3 linked regions of the Glaciimonas sp. PCH181 genome follow. The protein of the gene in region 3 interacts with the protein of the main gene of each other region in a pairwise test. Links are inferred from orthologs where the notes say so. Each region holds a gene or a part of one and is shown on either strand. Other genes may lie near its edges.

Region 1 (4,840 bases), on a different replicon or contig from region 3:
GGAATGGCGTCTCCCAATACTTGCCGGACGATCTGATGCGGCAGCAAACGCGTTTGTTCTTCAAAGCCTTTGCATAACCAGACGATATTCGGTATCGGTAAATCCCGCAATTGCTCCGCCAGTGACCGGATTCCAGCGACGGATGACGCAACGATCAACAGGCTATCATTTGCATTAGCATGCGGACTCACATGATCGATAGCTTGCGCAAAATCAGCGGTCACAATCAATGTGGCGGGCAAGTGTAAACCGGGTAGATAAATCACATTCTCGCGCTGCGCTGACGCGGCCGCGATCATTTTTTCATTGCGTCCCCACAACAATACGTTGTGACGTTGCGCTAACGCGATCGCCAGCGCAGAGCCCCATGCGCCAGCGCCGAGGATCGTGATATTCATGGGTGTGGAATCAGCGGACACAGAGATCAATCGTCTAATAAAAATGGTGGGAGGGGAATAAGAACAACGAGAAATACGGCCGCGAAATCGTTGAATATCAACGTCGGCGGAAGCGACAGCAAATGGTATAACCCACTCCGCCGCGTTGACGAAGCCGATCAGCTAACGCGGGGGTAAATAAAAACCGTCCTATCGTTGGTCATCGTTCGCAATTCAGCCAGCGCTTCGCTTCTGAACTTGCCTTACTTAATTACCCCAAACTTCAGTCGCTTTTACATAGCCGCTCTGACCGTCGCGGTGCCGCACTTTGATCCAACCGGATGCACCAGGCTCGACCAGTTCCAGCAAAACCCCTTTATCGGCGCTAAATACTTCCGCTGCGGTATCGTTCGGATTCGCCCGAATCTTGGCGTTGGCGACCTTAACCTGTAAGTTACGCTTGCCAACCAGCCCACTCGATTGCACCCACGATAAGTCACCGCTAGAATCACGCACTTTGGTCCACTCGCCATAGGTCAGAACAACTTCGACCGGCATGCCGCGTGGTGCTACGGCTACACGTCGGCCTTTTTCGGATGGAGCATCGTAGAACACAACCGGTGCCGCGCCAACTGCCTTGAAATCAAGCGCATGTGCCGTGCCACCCGTGCCTAACACCACCAGCGCCGACGCCATTACCATACTGGTCAAGCGAATACATTTCATTCCATCGTCTCCACTTACTGCGCGTCCGTCCGAACAACTGGCAAACCACCATCATTATTCTTGCAAGCGACAAATAATGCCAGCAGCGCGCCGCCCACGTTATCTGGGCGGCTTAACACTAATACTAAAAAACCTGCTCTTAGTTGATTGTGTTGCTGCCGTCTACCGCAATACTGTCTTTGCTTCCCTGGTTCTCAGCCAGCGCTTGGGTACGTTGCTGATAAAACACTTCAAAGTTGATTTCCGCCAGATGAATCGGTGGGAAACCAGCACGGGTGATTGCATCGGCGATGTTAGCGCGCAAATAAGGATAAACAATATTCGGGCAACCGATACCTAACAATGGATCTAGCTGTTCAGCAGGGATGTTGCGTACTTCAAAAATACCAGCTTGCTTGCCTTCGACCAGAAACGCGACTTTGTCTTTGATCTTGGCAGTGACTGTAATCGTCACCGTCGATTCGAATATACCTTCAGCCAATGCTTCAGCACCAACGTCAACCGCTACTTCGATTTGCGGCGCATCTTGCTCAAGAAAAATAGCTGGGGAATTTGGCTGCTCAAGCGACAAATCTTTCAGATACACACGTTGGATCTGAAATACTGGTTGATCGTTTGTCTCGGTAGTTGCTGTTTGAATAATTTCGTCGGCCATAAAACTCTTTCGGTAAATGTAAGATGGCTAGTATGTGCCAGCCATAGAATGGTTATTGCAACAATTAATACGACCCTGGAATCTGTTTGCCATTGAGGTCTTCGCTATTTCGAAGGTCCAAACAGCAAGCAAAGCAAAATGCGCATGTCCGGATTGCTACATCGCCTCAAACTTGCTTGTTATTCATCAGGCCATAAAACATCAGATCGGTTCCCAACAATTTGCTCAGAACTTAAGGACCTTGCAGCAGAGGCAGTAATTTTCCTCCGTGATCAAGCGCGCTCAAATCATCGAAGCCGCCGACATGGGTTTCACCGATATAAATTTGCGGAACAGTGCGACGTCCGGTCTTTTTCATCATTTCGTCGCGCTGTTGCGGGTCAAGATCAATACGAACCTTCTCGATATTGTCGACGCCGCGGGATTTCAGCAGCTGTTCTGCACGTATGCAATAAGGGCAAACAGCGGTGCTGTACATTAAAACATGGGCCGTCATAGGGTTCTCTTTGTCGTTATTTAATAGTCGGCAGACCTTGCGTTTGCCAGCTTGCAATGCCACCGTCGAGGCTATAGACCTGCGCGAAACCAGCTTTAGTAAGTTGCGCAGTGGCTTTAGATGCTTGTGTACCTGTCTGACACACTACAATAACGTTTTTGGCTTTGAATTTTTCAATTTCGACCAAACGGGTAGTCAGGTCTTTCAAAGGGATGTTTTTCGAATCAATTAAATGACCGGCAGAAAATCCCTCTGCATCGCGTACATCAAGGACTAACGTCTTTCCTTGATTAATCAGTTGTGTTGCTTGCAATGTTGTTACTTTGCTCCCGCGTCGTTGCAATAGCGGGAAAATCAGTGCTCCGCCAGACAAAATGACCAATCCGAGCACAAAAATATTATCAATCAAGAATTTCACAGTGATCCAATGGTATTAGTTAATCGCGACATTATAAAATAGAAGCTGAAGCGCCACCCAATTCGTATTGGTTAGCCTGCAATGATTTTTTTCTGACCCTTTTTTCACTACTCCCCTTATTGCACCTATGTATAAAATTGTATTGATGCGCCACGGCGAATCCACCTGGAATCTGGCTAACCGCTTCACCGGCTGGGTAGATGTCGATCTGACCGAAAAAGGACTGGCTGAAGCCAAACAAGCGGGCAAACTGCTCAAGGAAGCCGGTTTCACGTTCGATCTGGCGTACACCTCGGTGCTTAAGCGCGCCATCCGTACGCTCTGGGGCACGCTTGATGAGATGGACTTGATGTGGCTGCCAGTACAACATGACTGGCGCTTGAATGAGCGCCACTACGGCGCGCTGCAAGGGCTGAACAAGGCTGAGACAGCCGCTAAATATGGCGATGAACAAGTAATGGTATGGCGCCGCAGCTACGATACGCCGCCGCTCAAGCTGGATGAAAACGATCCGCGCGCTTCGTATGACGATCCACGTTACGCCAATCTGGCGCGTGAAGAAATTCCGCTGACCGAATGCCTGAAAGACACCGTTGCCCGCGTGCTGCCAGCATGGAACGACACCATTGCACCAGCCATTCGATCAGGTAAGCGCATCATCATCTCTGCCCACGGCAACAGCCTGCGTGCGCTGATCAAAATGCTGGATGGCATCAGCGACGACGACATCGTCGGCCTGAATGTCCCGAATGGTCAGCCACTCGTCTATGAGCTAGACGCTGATCTAAAGCCGATCAAGAGCTACTATCTGGGCGATCAAGCTGCCATTGCCGCAGCAATGAACGCAGTTGCCAATCAGGGGAAAGCGAAATAAATATCGCCCTGATGAGGTCGCATCGCCCGGTGCAGCAAGCCGGGCGCGAAGCCGCGTGCAGCGGCAGCCAAGACCGCCCAAGAGGTGCTAAGTCAGCGCGGCTTGGCGGGCTGACGCTCGTCCTTGCATTTGTGCTGGCATTAGCGCCTGCATTAGATGCACGGGCGGTTGCCGCGACCAACAACTCCCCAAAAATCACGGAGCGCAGCAAACAAAAACAAGCTGCCGAAGCCGAGCGCGCGGGACTGCAACAAAAATTAAACGTATTACAAAGCGACATTAATCAAACCGAAACGGCAAAAGACGATGCCGCCGATGCGTTGGCAGATTCCGAAGCGGCCATCTCTACCGCGAATCGCGCTCTCTTCGACCTTAGCGGCGAACAAACGCAGACCCAGGCCAAATTAAATACATTAGCAAAAAAACATAGCGAACTCAGCAAAACCGTTGCCGCGCAACAAATCCAGATGGGCGCTCTGCTGCGTCAGCAATATCTGGCCGGTAACGAAGACCGCATCAAGCTGTTGCTGTCCGGCGATAATCCGAATCAAATTAATCGTGAATTGCAATACATGGGCTATGTTTCCAAAGCCCAGGCGAAGCTGATCGAAGCGCTGCGCACCAACTTACAGGCGATTGAGGCGAACCAGGCCGAAACACAAAATGCCAAAAATGAACTCGACGAAATAGCACTCGAACAACGCACTCAAAAGGCCGCGCTAGAAAAGGAAAAGAACATTCGGGCCGGACTGCTAACGCAACTCTCCAGCAAACTTGTCGCGCAACGCAAAGAAGTCGGTAAAACGCAGCGCGACGAACAACGTCTGGCCGGCTTGGTCGATAAGCTGGCGGTATTGATAGAAGCTCAGAAGAAAGCAGAAGCAATCCTGCGTGAACAACGCCGTCAGGAGCAACTGGCAAAAGCGCAGGCAGCCGCGCTGGCAAAGGCGCAAGCCCAAATAAAAGCCCAGGCCGCACGTGCGCTGGAGCAACAACGCCAGCGTGAGCGCGCCGCGTTGGCGAAAAAATCGAAGACCCCGGAAGCGCGCCAAAATCCGCCTGCAAAAGCGCCCGCCTTTACCCCAGACCCGATTGACGACGATCAACCGCCGCCACAAACTGCGACAACCGCGCCGCCAGCACCGGCAGCGCCAATAGCGCACAATGACGTGACGCCGGATGCCAACTCGCCCGACACCGCCTATGGCAAACCGTTTGCATCGTTACGCGGTCTGTTACGCTTACCGTTGCGCGGCGATCTGATGAATCGATTTGGTAGCAAACGCGGCGATGG
Region 2 (4,776 bases), on a different replicon or contig from region 3:
AATCGGCAACATCCTGCATGGTTTCTGGCGATAGCCAGCCTTTTTCATCCTGTGCAATCGCCAATGCACCCATCACCGCCGACTGTTTTTGGTCGGTAGGAAATTTCGCAACTTCGCGATCAATTTTTTTGTAAGTTTCTTGACTTAACAACATGTTGTTGGCCATTCGTACGCGGTACTCTGCGCTAGTTATTGGTAAATTCCCGGTAAGCACGCCGAGGCGCGCTAATGTCACGAAAATTTGCTTTCGCTGTAGAAAAAATCCTTAGCGGTCAATCTCACCAAACACAATATCTTGCGTACCGATGATAGTGACGGCATCGGCAATCATGTGGCCTTTGGCCATCTCATTCAAACCTTGAAGATGCGGAAAACCGGGTGCGCGGATTTTCAGGCGATACGGTTTATTCGCACCGTCCGACACGATATACACACCGAATTCACCCTTTGGATGCTCAACGGCAGCGTAAGCTTCACCCGGTGGAACATGGAATCCTTCAGTGAAAAGCTTGAAGTGATGAATCAGCTCTTCCATGTTGGACTTCATATCAACGCGCGACGACGGCGCTACCTTATGATTTGTAGTCATGACAGGACCGCTATTGTTCCGCAACCATTCTACGCATTGCTTGATAATGCGGTTTGACTGACGCATTTCTGCGACACGGACCAAATAACGGTCATAGCAATCACCGTTTTTACCAACCGGAATATCGAAATCCAGTAAGTCGTAAACTTCATACGGCTGCTTCTTGCGCAAATCCCACTCAATGCCAGAGCCGCGCAACATCGGGCCTGTAAATCCCATCGCTTTTGCACGTTCAGGTGAAACTACACCGACCCCGACCAGACGCTGCTTCCAGATACGATTATCAGTGAGTAAGGTTTCGTACTCATCGACATAGGTAGGAAAACGATTCGTGAAATCTTCAATGAAATCCAGCATCGATCCCTGACGATTTTCATTCAGGGCCTTGATGGCTTTGGCATTACGAACGATAGACGCTTTATGCTGTGGCATCTGTTCAGGCAAATCACGATACACGCCGCCCGGACGATAGTAAGCAGCATGCATACGTGCGCCAGAAACAGCTTCGTAGCAATCCATCAAATCTTCACGCTCGCGGAACGCATACAACAATACCGCCATCGCACCAACGTCGAGTGCATGCGCGCCGATCCACATCAAGTGATTCAGCAACCGCGTGATTTCGTCGAACATGACGCGAATATATTGCGCACGCAAAGGCACTTCGAGCCCCAATAGACGCTCAATCGCCATCACGTAACCATGCTCATTACACATCATCGACACGTAGTCGAGACGATCCATGTAAGGAACAGATTGCAAATAAGTTTTTTGTTCCGCGAGCTTTTCAGTGCCACGATGCAGCAAGCCAATATGCGGATCGGCACGTTGAATAACTTCTCCATCCAACTCCAGCACCAGACGTAAAACACCATGTGCAGCAGGATGTTGTGGGCCGAAGTTCAGCGTGTAATTCTTAATTTCTGCCATTATTTGATCCCGTAATTTTCTTCGCGAATCACGCGTGGCGTGATTTCACGCGGGTCTATCGTTACAGGCTGATAAATCACGCGTTTTTGCTCAGGATCATAGCGCATCTCGACATAGCCTGAGACGGGGAAATCTTTGCGGAACGGATGACCGATAAAGCCGTAATCGGTCAAAATACGACGCAAATCGTCATGACCTTCAAACAGAATACCGAAGAAGTCGAATGCTTCGCGCTCGTACCAGTTTGCTGCAGACCAGATATTGACCAACGATGGCAGCAAAGGCATTTCATCATTGGGGGCAAATACCCGCACACGCAAGCGCCAGTTATGCTCAAGCGACAGCAAATGCGAAACAGCCGCGAAGCGCGCACCGTCCCAAATACCATCGCCATAGGTTGAATAATCAACCCCGCACAAATCGATCAATTCTTCGAAGCGCGTATCCGCATGATCACGCAACACGCGCATCACCGATAGATAGTTCGCAGCCTTGACTACGATCGTCACTTCGCCGAAGGCAACAGTCAGACTTTGAAGATCATCGCCTAGCGCATTGCGCACAGCGGCTTCAAGGGTTTCCAGTTTCGTCGTCATTCTATTCTCTTAGCGCGCAATCGTATTGGTGCGGCGAATCTTATTTTGCAGCTGAATGATGCCGTAAAGGAGAGCCTCAGCCGTTGGAGGACAACCTGGAACATAAATATCGACAGGCACAATCCGGTCACAACCACGTACCACCGAATATGAGTAATGATAGTAACCACCGCCATTGGCGCACGATCCCATCGAAATCACCCAACGCGGCTCTGGCATCTGGTCATACACCTTGCGTAACGCCGGTGCCATCTTGTTGCACAATGTACCGGCGACAATCATCACATCAGATTGACGCGGCGACGGACGAAAAATCACGCCGAAACGGTCCATATCATAACGTGACGCGCCGGCGTGCATCATTTCGACAGCACAGCAAGCCAAACCGAACGTCATCGGCCATAACGAGCCGGTACGTGTCCAGTTGATTAGTTTGTCAGCAGTTGTGGTGACAAACCCTTCGTTCAATACGCCTTCAATAGACATGACTTACTCCCAATCCAGTGCGCCCTTCTTCCATATGTACCAGAAGCCGACAACAAACTCAGCGATGAATACCATCATCGTGATGAAGCCAGCCCAGCCGAGGTCGCGCATTGCAACACCCCAAGGGAAGAAAAAGGCAGTTTCCAGATCGAACAAAATGAACAAAATGGCGACGAGATAATACCGCACATCAAACTTCATGCGCGCGTCTTCGAATGCTTCAAAGCCACATTCGTACGGAGAATTTTTTTGAGCATCGGGCCGATGTGGCCCAAGGATACGACCGAGCAATTGCGGCATGACACCAACCGCAATACCAATCAAGATAAACAACAAGACGGGGAAATAATTTTCGAGGTTCACAATTTTTCGCCAATAGTTTGAACGTTGAGTAGAGTGATATAACGGCAAGCACGAAAAGGTAACAATAACTACCGCAACGTACTTTACCTTTTCAACCAAACACTACAAGTTCCTCGATTAAAAACCAGCGTAGGAACAACTTTGCTGGCCTTCATAACTTGGTGCCGACGGCGAGACTCGAACTCGCACAGCTTTCGCCACTACCCCCTCAAGATAGCGTGTCTACCAATTTCACCACGTCGGCATAGGGCCGTATTCTAACCTGTTTTAGCATTTTTGTTCAATGCACAATTTGATTAAAATCCAGTAATTTACAGTCTACATTTACTTATTTAGGAATTTGATTCGACTGATCGGCGCTATGCGTTGATGAGGCCGAAGTTGCTGCCGCCGCGGCTGGCGTAGCGCTAGTCGATGCACTCGCTGCAGGAACGGTCGCAGGAACCGAAGTTGCAGGGATTGCGGCGGCTGGCGCAGATGCTGCCGGCAAGCTATCCATTACACCACCAGTTGCTGCAGTGCGGTGACTACCCAAATACACCAAAGCCAATGTCGCGCAGAAAAAAATCAACGCTGCCAATCCAGTCGACTTCGACAAGAAATTTGACGATCCGGTTGCACCAAACAAGCTACCTGAAGCGCCAGAGCCGAAAGCTGCGCCCATATCGGCACCCTTACCATGCTGCAATAGAACGAGACCGATGATCGTCAACGCTGACAAGACTTGAACGATGACGATAATAGTAAGTACTGAGTTCATTTAATGATTTTCCAATGGAGAGATGATGCTATTTTGCGATTCAATACTTTTTAGGACTTGCCTGACTGCGCAAACCAAAACTTTAACCTATTCTGAGCAAGCCGACGCCCAACTACTTTGCGACGCTAATTGCTGCCATCAATCCAGGCACACCGACAAGCAACGATCAGGCTGCCGCGACAATGGCGAGGAAATCAGCGGCTTTTAATGCAGCACCGCCAATCAGGCCACCATCGATATCTGGCATTGCCAATAATTCGACGGCATTATCCGGCTTCATGCTGCCACCGTACAAAATCTTTACTACCGCGGCCGACTCAGCATCCCGCAAAGCCACTTTACCGCGCAAAGCTGCATGCACGTCTTGCGCCATTTGTGGGGTAGCCGTCTTGCCGGTGCCGATCGCCCATACAGGCTCGTAAGCAATAACAATTTTTTTGATTGCCGACACATCCAGCAGCTCTAAAACCGCCTCTAATTGTTCGCCGACCACAGCATCGGTTTCACCCGCTTCGCGTTGCGCTAAGGTTTCACCCACACAGACGATTGGCGTCAAACCCGATTTCAATGCGCTTAACGTTTTTTGCGCCACTAATTCGCTAGTTTCGCCATGATACGCCCGTCGCTCTGAATGTCCGACAATGACATATTTACAATCAAAGTCGCGCAGCATCGATGCCGCAACTTCACCAGTATATGCACCGGAAACATGTACCGAGACGTCTTGCGCGCCTAAAGCTAACGCGGTTCCCGCAATTGTGGATTGGCACTGAGCGAAATAAGGTGACGGAACGCAGACGGCTACATCACAGCCAACTTCCCCCAAGCCTGCCTTTAATTCGGCCAACAATGCGGCGTTGGCAGACAGGCTGCCATTCATTTTCCAATTTCCTGCTACGAGATTGCGACGCATGATTGGCAAAGCCCACTATTTTAATAACCCGACATTCTAACGCGGCGGGACCAAAACGGTCAAACCGCAGCACGAGGACAGCAATTATTCATCATAGCTGTAGCCTTAGCGAGACTAAATACGCCTTTAGTAGGATATC
Region 3 (5,287 bases):
TCACGGCTGCTGCCAGCGCCGTATATTCGGGAGAATCAATACTATCGACTTCGAGTGGACCGACGCCAGTGGCAATCAGCATGAACGAGTCATTAGTCGATGTATCGCCATCAATCGTGATGCAATTGAAGGATTGATCGGCAGTTTGCTTGACCAAGTGATCCAGCACCGGCTGCGCAACTTTGGCATCAATTGCCAGAAACCCGAGCATGGTCGCCATATTTGGTCGAATCATGCCAGCGCCCTTGCTGATCCCAGTCATGATTACCGGCTTACCGGCGATCGTGACCGTCCGCGACGCCGCTTTCGGCTGAGTGTCGGTAGTCATGATCGTTTCTGCTGCATTAAACCAGTTATCGGCTTGCAGATTTTTTAACGCGCCGGGTAAGCCAGCCTGAATCCGCTCAACCGGCAATGGCTCCAAAATCACACCAGTTGAAAACGGCAAAATCTGTTCCGCAGCGCAACCGAGCAACTCGGCCAAGGCGACGCAGGTGGCGTTTGCCGCAGCCAAACCGGCTTCACCCGTTCCTGCATTTGCATTGCCGGTATTTACCACCAGCGCTCGAATCGGCGCGCCAGAAACCCGTGCCGCCTCCAGATGCGCCTTGCAGACCTGCACCGGTGCAGCGCAAAAACGATTTAACGTGAACACCCCGGCAACCGTTGCCGTGGGTGCCAGTTTCATGACGAGCAAGTCCTTGCGATTGGCTTTGCGCACACCAGCCTCCGTGTGGCCAAGTTCGATACCGGTAACAGCCTTCAGATCAGAGGCAACGGGAATGGGGGAATTAACGGCCATGAATATCTCTCGGAAAATAGGAAAAAATGACGCATGAAAATGGGTAAAGGCAACGATCGCCGGGGAATCGGGTAAAGATCATTGAGGGATCAATGACTGATCATTTAGGGATCCTATTTTTATCCAATTGCGGTCGCTATTTTAAAACGGATAAGCACGTATCGGGGAATTCGGTGCCAATGATCGCGGCTCACCACAAAAAAAAGCGGAGCTGGTTTCCCGGCTCCGCTTTCATTTCTTAGCAACTTGATCAGTGACTTAGTAGCTGTTCACCAACAAATTTTTACGCCAACTGCCCATGACACTGTTTGTACTTTTTGCCGCTGCCGCATGGGCATGGATCGTTACGTCCGACTTTAGGCACTGCATCGAAAGGCGATTGAAATCTCACCTCATCCGGATGCGCGGTCGGCGCTAACAACTCTTCTGCGGCAGCATTAGGATTGAATTCGGCATGTTGATAATGCACGTTTTCCAGATGCGATTGCGACAGCTCTTCTTCCACTGCCTCAATCTCTTCGCGGTTTTCGATACGCACCGTCATCACTACGCGCACAACTTCATTCTTGATCAGATCAAGCATTTGACCGAACAACTCAAAGGCCTCGCGCTTGTATTCCTGCTTTGGATTCTTTTGTGCGTAACCGCGTAAATGGATACCCTGACGCAGATGATCCAGCGCTGCCAGATGCTCACGCCAATGGCTATCAACGCTTTGCAGCATGACGCTGCGCTCAAAACCGGCAAACGATTCTTTGCCAACGACTTCCGATTTAGCGGCGTAATCAGCGTCAGCAGTGGTCAAAACGCGATCCAGCAACTCATCATCGGTTAGATTAGGCTCAGCTTCTAATGTCTTTGCTAACGGGACTTCAAGATGCAATTCGTTGACTAATGCGGTCTCCAGCGATGGGATATCCCACTGCTCTTCGAGCGATTCTGCAGGCACGTAAGTACGGAAAGTATCGTTCAACACGCCGTGACGCAATGAACCGATCATCTCCGACACATCGGTCGATTCCAGCAATTCATTACGCTGTTGATAAATTACTTTACGTTGATCGTTGGCGACATCATCGTACTCCAGCAATTGCTTACGAATATCGAAGTTACGCGCTTCAACTTTACGCTGCGCGGACTCAATCGAACGAGAAACAATACCAGCCTCGATAGGCTCGCCTTCCGGCATTTTCAGACGATCCATAATGGCGCGTACACGGTCACCGGCAAAAATACGCAGTAAAGCGTCATCCAATGACAGATAAAAACGCGACGATCCTGGATCGCCCTGACGCGCTGCACGACCGCGCAACTGATTATCGACGCGACGCGACTCATGGCGCTCTGTACCAATAATGTGCAAACCACCCGCATTCGTCACATGGTCATGCAGTGATTGCCATTCATTGACTAACTTGGCCGATTGCGCTTCCTTCTGGCTATCAGTCAGGCTGTCATCCGCATCGATAAACTGAACTTGTTTTTCTACATTGCCGCCCAGCACAATATCCGTACCGCGACCTGCCATGTTGGTAGCGATGGTGATCGCCTTCGGGCTACCCGCTTGGGCAATAATTTCTGCCTCGCGGGCATGTTGCTTGGCGTTCAACACGTTATGCGGCAACTTGGCGTTGGCCAAAATGCCAGACAATAATTCTGAGTTTTCGATAGAAGTTGTACCAACCAGGACCGGTTGTCCGCGCTCGTAGCAATCCTGGATATCGTGCAACATTGCGTTGTACTTTTCCATCGACGTTTTATAGACCTGATCCTGACGGTCTTTACGCTGATTCGGTCGATTTTGCGGAATCACGACGGTTTCCAGACCGTAAATTTCTTGGAATTCGTAGGCTTCAGTATCAGCCGTACCCGTCATCCCGGCCAGCTTGCCGTACATACGGAAATAGTTCTGGAAAGTGATGGATGCCAGCGTTTGATTCTCGTTCTGAACCTTCACGCCTTCTTTCGCTTCCACCGCCTGATGCAAGCCATCCGACCAACGACGCCCTTGCATCATCCGGCCTGTGAATTCATCAACGATGACGACTTCACTGTTTTGAACCACGTAATGCTGATCCTTGTGATACAGCGAATGCGCGCGCAACGCAGCGTACAAGTGATGAATCAGGCTAATATTGGCAGCGTCATACAATGATGCGCCTTCTGCCAGCAATCCCATACTTGTCAGGATTTGTTCAGCTTTTTCGTGGCCAGCTTCTGTCAACAATACCTGATGGGCTTTTTCGTCCTTGGTGTAATCGCCAGGAACTTCAACTTTACCTTTACCATCCGGTGTTTCTTCGCCCACTTGCATGGTCAGCAGCGGCGGTACAGCATTGATTTTTAGATAAAGATCGGTATGATTTTCGGCTTGACCGGAAATAATCAGTGGCGTTCGCGCTTCATCGATCAGGATCGAGTCAACTTCATCGACAATCGCGAAATTTAGGACACGTTGCACGCGGTCCCGCGCCTCGAACACCATGTTATCGCGTAAATAATCAAAGCCGAACTCGTTATTGGTGCCATAAGTAATGTCAGCCGCATACGCAATTTGCTTATCATCGTGCTCTACAGCGGACAAATTCACACCCGTAGTCAGACCTAGCCAGCTATATAGGCGACCCATCCAGTCAGCATCGCGCTGTGCCAGATAGTCATTGACGGTCACGACGTGTACGCCCTTGCCAGCCAATGCATTCAAATACGCTGGCAGCGTTGCCATCAGCGTTTTACCTTCACCAGTACCCATTTCAGCAATTTTGCCGTAATGCAGGACCATTCCGCCAATCAACTGCACATCGAAGTGGCGCATTTTGAGGACGCGCTTACCGGCTTCGCGACAAACTGCAAACGCTTCCGGCAACAAATCATCCAGTTTTTCGCCCTTGGCGATGCGCTGCCTGAATTCCGACGTTTTAGCTTGTAACTGCTCGTCCGACAACTTTTCCATTGTCGGCTCGAGACCATTAATTTGGCTTACAGTTTTTTGGTATTGCTTGAGCAGTCGCTGGTTGCGGCTACCGAAAATCTGGGTCAGTAATGACATGCTTGGATTCTAAAAAAGGTATCGGAGGTATTTCGCGCTTCCATTGGACAACGCTATTTTTACATCAACCATAAACGTAAAATATAAAGCATGGGTCGGTAACAAGGAAAGCGAAACGAACAAAATGCTTAGAGGTCTGGAAATGCAGTAACACAAAACCGGACTACCACTAATTAAGTAACGGATTTTATCATGCGACCTTCGACAGGTTGGGGTTATGCATCAGGAAACAATACCTAACGCGCCAATTTGTAAGGTTTGATGCATCTTTATAACGGATAAAAAAGAAATGTGTGTTATTTAATCATCAACTCCGCCATTTTCGCCTGATCAGTCCCCGCTGCCAGAAATTTACGCGGATCTTGCGCCACATTTTTTATTCTGACCTCAAAATGCAGATGCGGCCCAGTTGAACGCCCCGTGCTGCCAATATCTGCAATATGCTGACCGCGCCGCACGATGTCACCTACTGTTACCAATAGTTTCGACGTATGTGCATAACGGGTAATGATGTCATTGCCATGATCAATGTCGAGCATGTTGCCATAAGCGGGATGATACTCGGCAGCGATCACCACACCGGCAGCAGCGGCGACGATAGGCGTGCCGGTCGCGGCAGGAAAATCCAGCCCTTCATGAAACGCGCTATGGCCGGTAAAAGGATCTAGTCGCCAGCCGAAACTGGATGAGTTGTAATTGACCGCAACCGGTTGATTGGTTGGCAACAATTTGCCCTTGATTTTATCGTTCATTAACGTGGTTTCCACCACATTCATATAATCGGCGCGATAGCCTATATCGCGTGACATGCCAGCCAGTGCCTGTTGAAATTCATCCATACTCAAAACGTGGGACGTCCGTTCTTTGACGTTGCTTGGCTCGATGCCGCCGGTTCCGGGTATTTCCTTGAAATTAAATTCTTCCGGCTTGACGCCTGCCAAACCCTGAACGCGCTCTCCAAGTGCATCCAGTCGTAACAGTTGGGCCTGCATCTGGCCTAATTTGACTGCCATTGCGGCTAAATTTTCTTTCAAGTATTGATTACTGTCCGGTGCATTACCGGCTGGTTCAGTCGAATACTTTGATAAAAAGGGGATGCTACCTGCATAACGAAAAGTGATTAAATAGACCAACGCCGTTGCGCATAGGACTGCGCCCAGAAAAATGGCCCCCATCAACGCAAAATGGCGCACGCCCAACGTAATCGATTTGGCTCTGGCAAAGCGTGCATGCAGCAAAATTACTTGCATCGTCGCGGTCTGGGCTTGGCGGTTACGTGATATGGTTTCGTCATCATGCGCAAACTCTCATTTTCCTCTTCGTTTGGGCAAGCGAAGACAGGCTCAAAATTTTCCAGGGCGGTCTCTCGCGACGCCTCCGATTTCCTGCGCGGTGACGACAAAATGGCAGCGTTATTGCCAACTTTGGGCCGCATG

Evidence for each region.
Region 1: the proteins of secA (region 3) and secB interact in binary tests that used the Escherichia coli proteins (3 or more experiments, as listed by UniProt). The link is inferred for Glaciimonas sp. PCH181 from one-to-one orthologs.
Region 2: the proteins of secA (region 3) and secG interact in binary tests that used the Escherichia coli proteins (3 or more experiments, as listed by UniProt). The link is inferred for Glaciimonas sp. PCH181 from one-to-one orthologs.

The regions. Positions count from the first base shown.
Region 1 is NZ_PYFP01000002.1:1,600,473-1,605,312, reverse strand. Bases 1-2,832 are described here. They hold secB (protein-export chaperone SecB), read right to left. Parts: upstream 1,759-2,832; coding sequence 1,243-1,758; downstream 1-1,242. Other genes in these bases: gpmA (2,3-diphosphoglycerate-dependent phosphoglycerate mutase), read left to right, coding at 2,800-2,832; C7W93_RS20460 (rhodanese-like domain-containing protein), read right to left, coding at 2,271-2,672; grxC (glutaredoxin 3), read right to left, coding at 1,991-2,254; C7W93_RS20475 (SH3 domain-containing protein), read right to left, coding at 645-1,103; C7W93_RS20480 (NAD(P)H-dependent glycerol-3-phosphate dehydrogenase), read right to left, coding at 1-398. In the rest of the region: more of gpmA, read left to right, coding at 2,833-3,546; C7W93_RS20450 (murein hydrolase activator EnvC), read left to right, coding at 3,558-4,840. UniProt on the Escherichia coli protein: One of the proteins required for the normal export of some preproteins out of the cell cytoplasm. It is a molecular chaperone that binds to a subset of precursor proteins, maintaining them in a translocation-competent state.
Region 2 is NZ_PYFP01000001.1:1,896,308-1,901,083, forward strand. The notes cover bases 2,009-4,776. They hold secG (preprotein translocase subunit SecG), read right to left. Parts: upstream 3,725-4,776; coding sequence 3,293-3,724; downstream 2,009-3,292. Other genes in these bases: C7W93_RS08840 (NADH-quinone oxidoreductase subunit C), read right to left, coding at 2,009-2,115; C7W93_RS08845 (NADH-quinone oxidoreductase subunit B family protein), read right to left, coding at 2,125-2,601; C7W93_RS08850 (NADH-quinone oxidoreductase subunit A), read right to left, coding at 2,605-2,964; tpiA (triose-phosphate isomerase), read right to left, coding at 3,891-4,637. Also shown: NADH-quinone oxidoreductase subunit NuoE, read right to left, coding at 1-166; C7W93_RS08835 (NADH-quinone oxidoreductase subunit D), read right to left, coding at 266-1,519; more of C7W93_RS08840, read right to left, coding at 1,519-2,008. UniProt on the Escherichia coli protein: Subunit of the protein translocation channel SecYEG. Overexpression of some hybrid proteins has been thought to jam the protein secretion apparatus resulting in cell death; while this may be true it also results in FtsH-mediated degradation of SecY.
Region 3 is NZ_PYFP01000006.1:196,688-201,974, forward strand. Bases 886-4,164 are described here. They hold secA (preprotein translocase subunit SecA), read right to left. Parts: upstream 3,852-4,164; coding sequence 1,086-3,851; downstream 886-1,085. Other genes in these bases: C7W93_RS24015 (M23 family metallopeptidase), read right to left, coding at 4,148-4,164. In the rest of the region: bifunctional glutamate N-acetyltransferase/amino-acid acetyltransferase ArgJ, read right to left, coding at 1-802; more of C7W93_RS24015, read right to left, coding at 4,165-5,101; C7W93_RS24020 (hypothetical protein), read left to right, coding at 5,147-5,287. UniProt on the Escherichia coli protein: Required for protein export, interacts with the SecYEG preprotein conducting channel.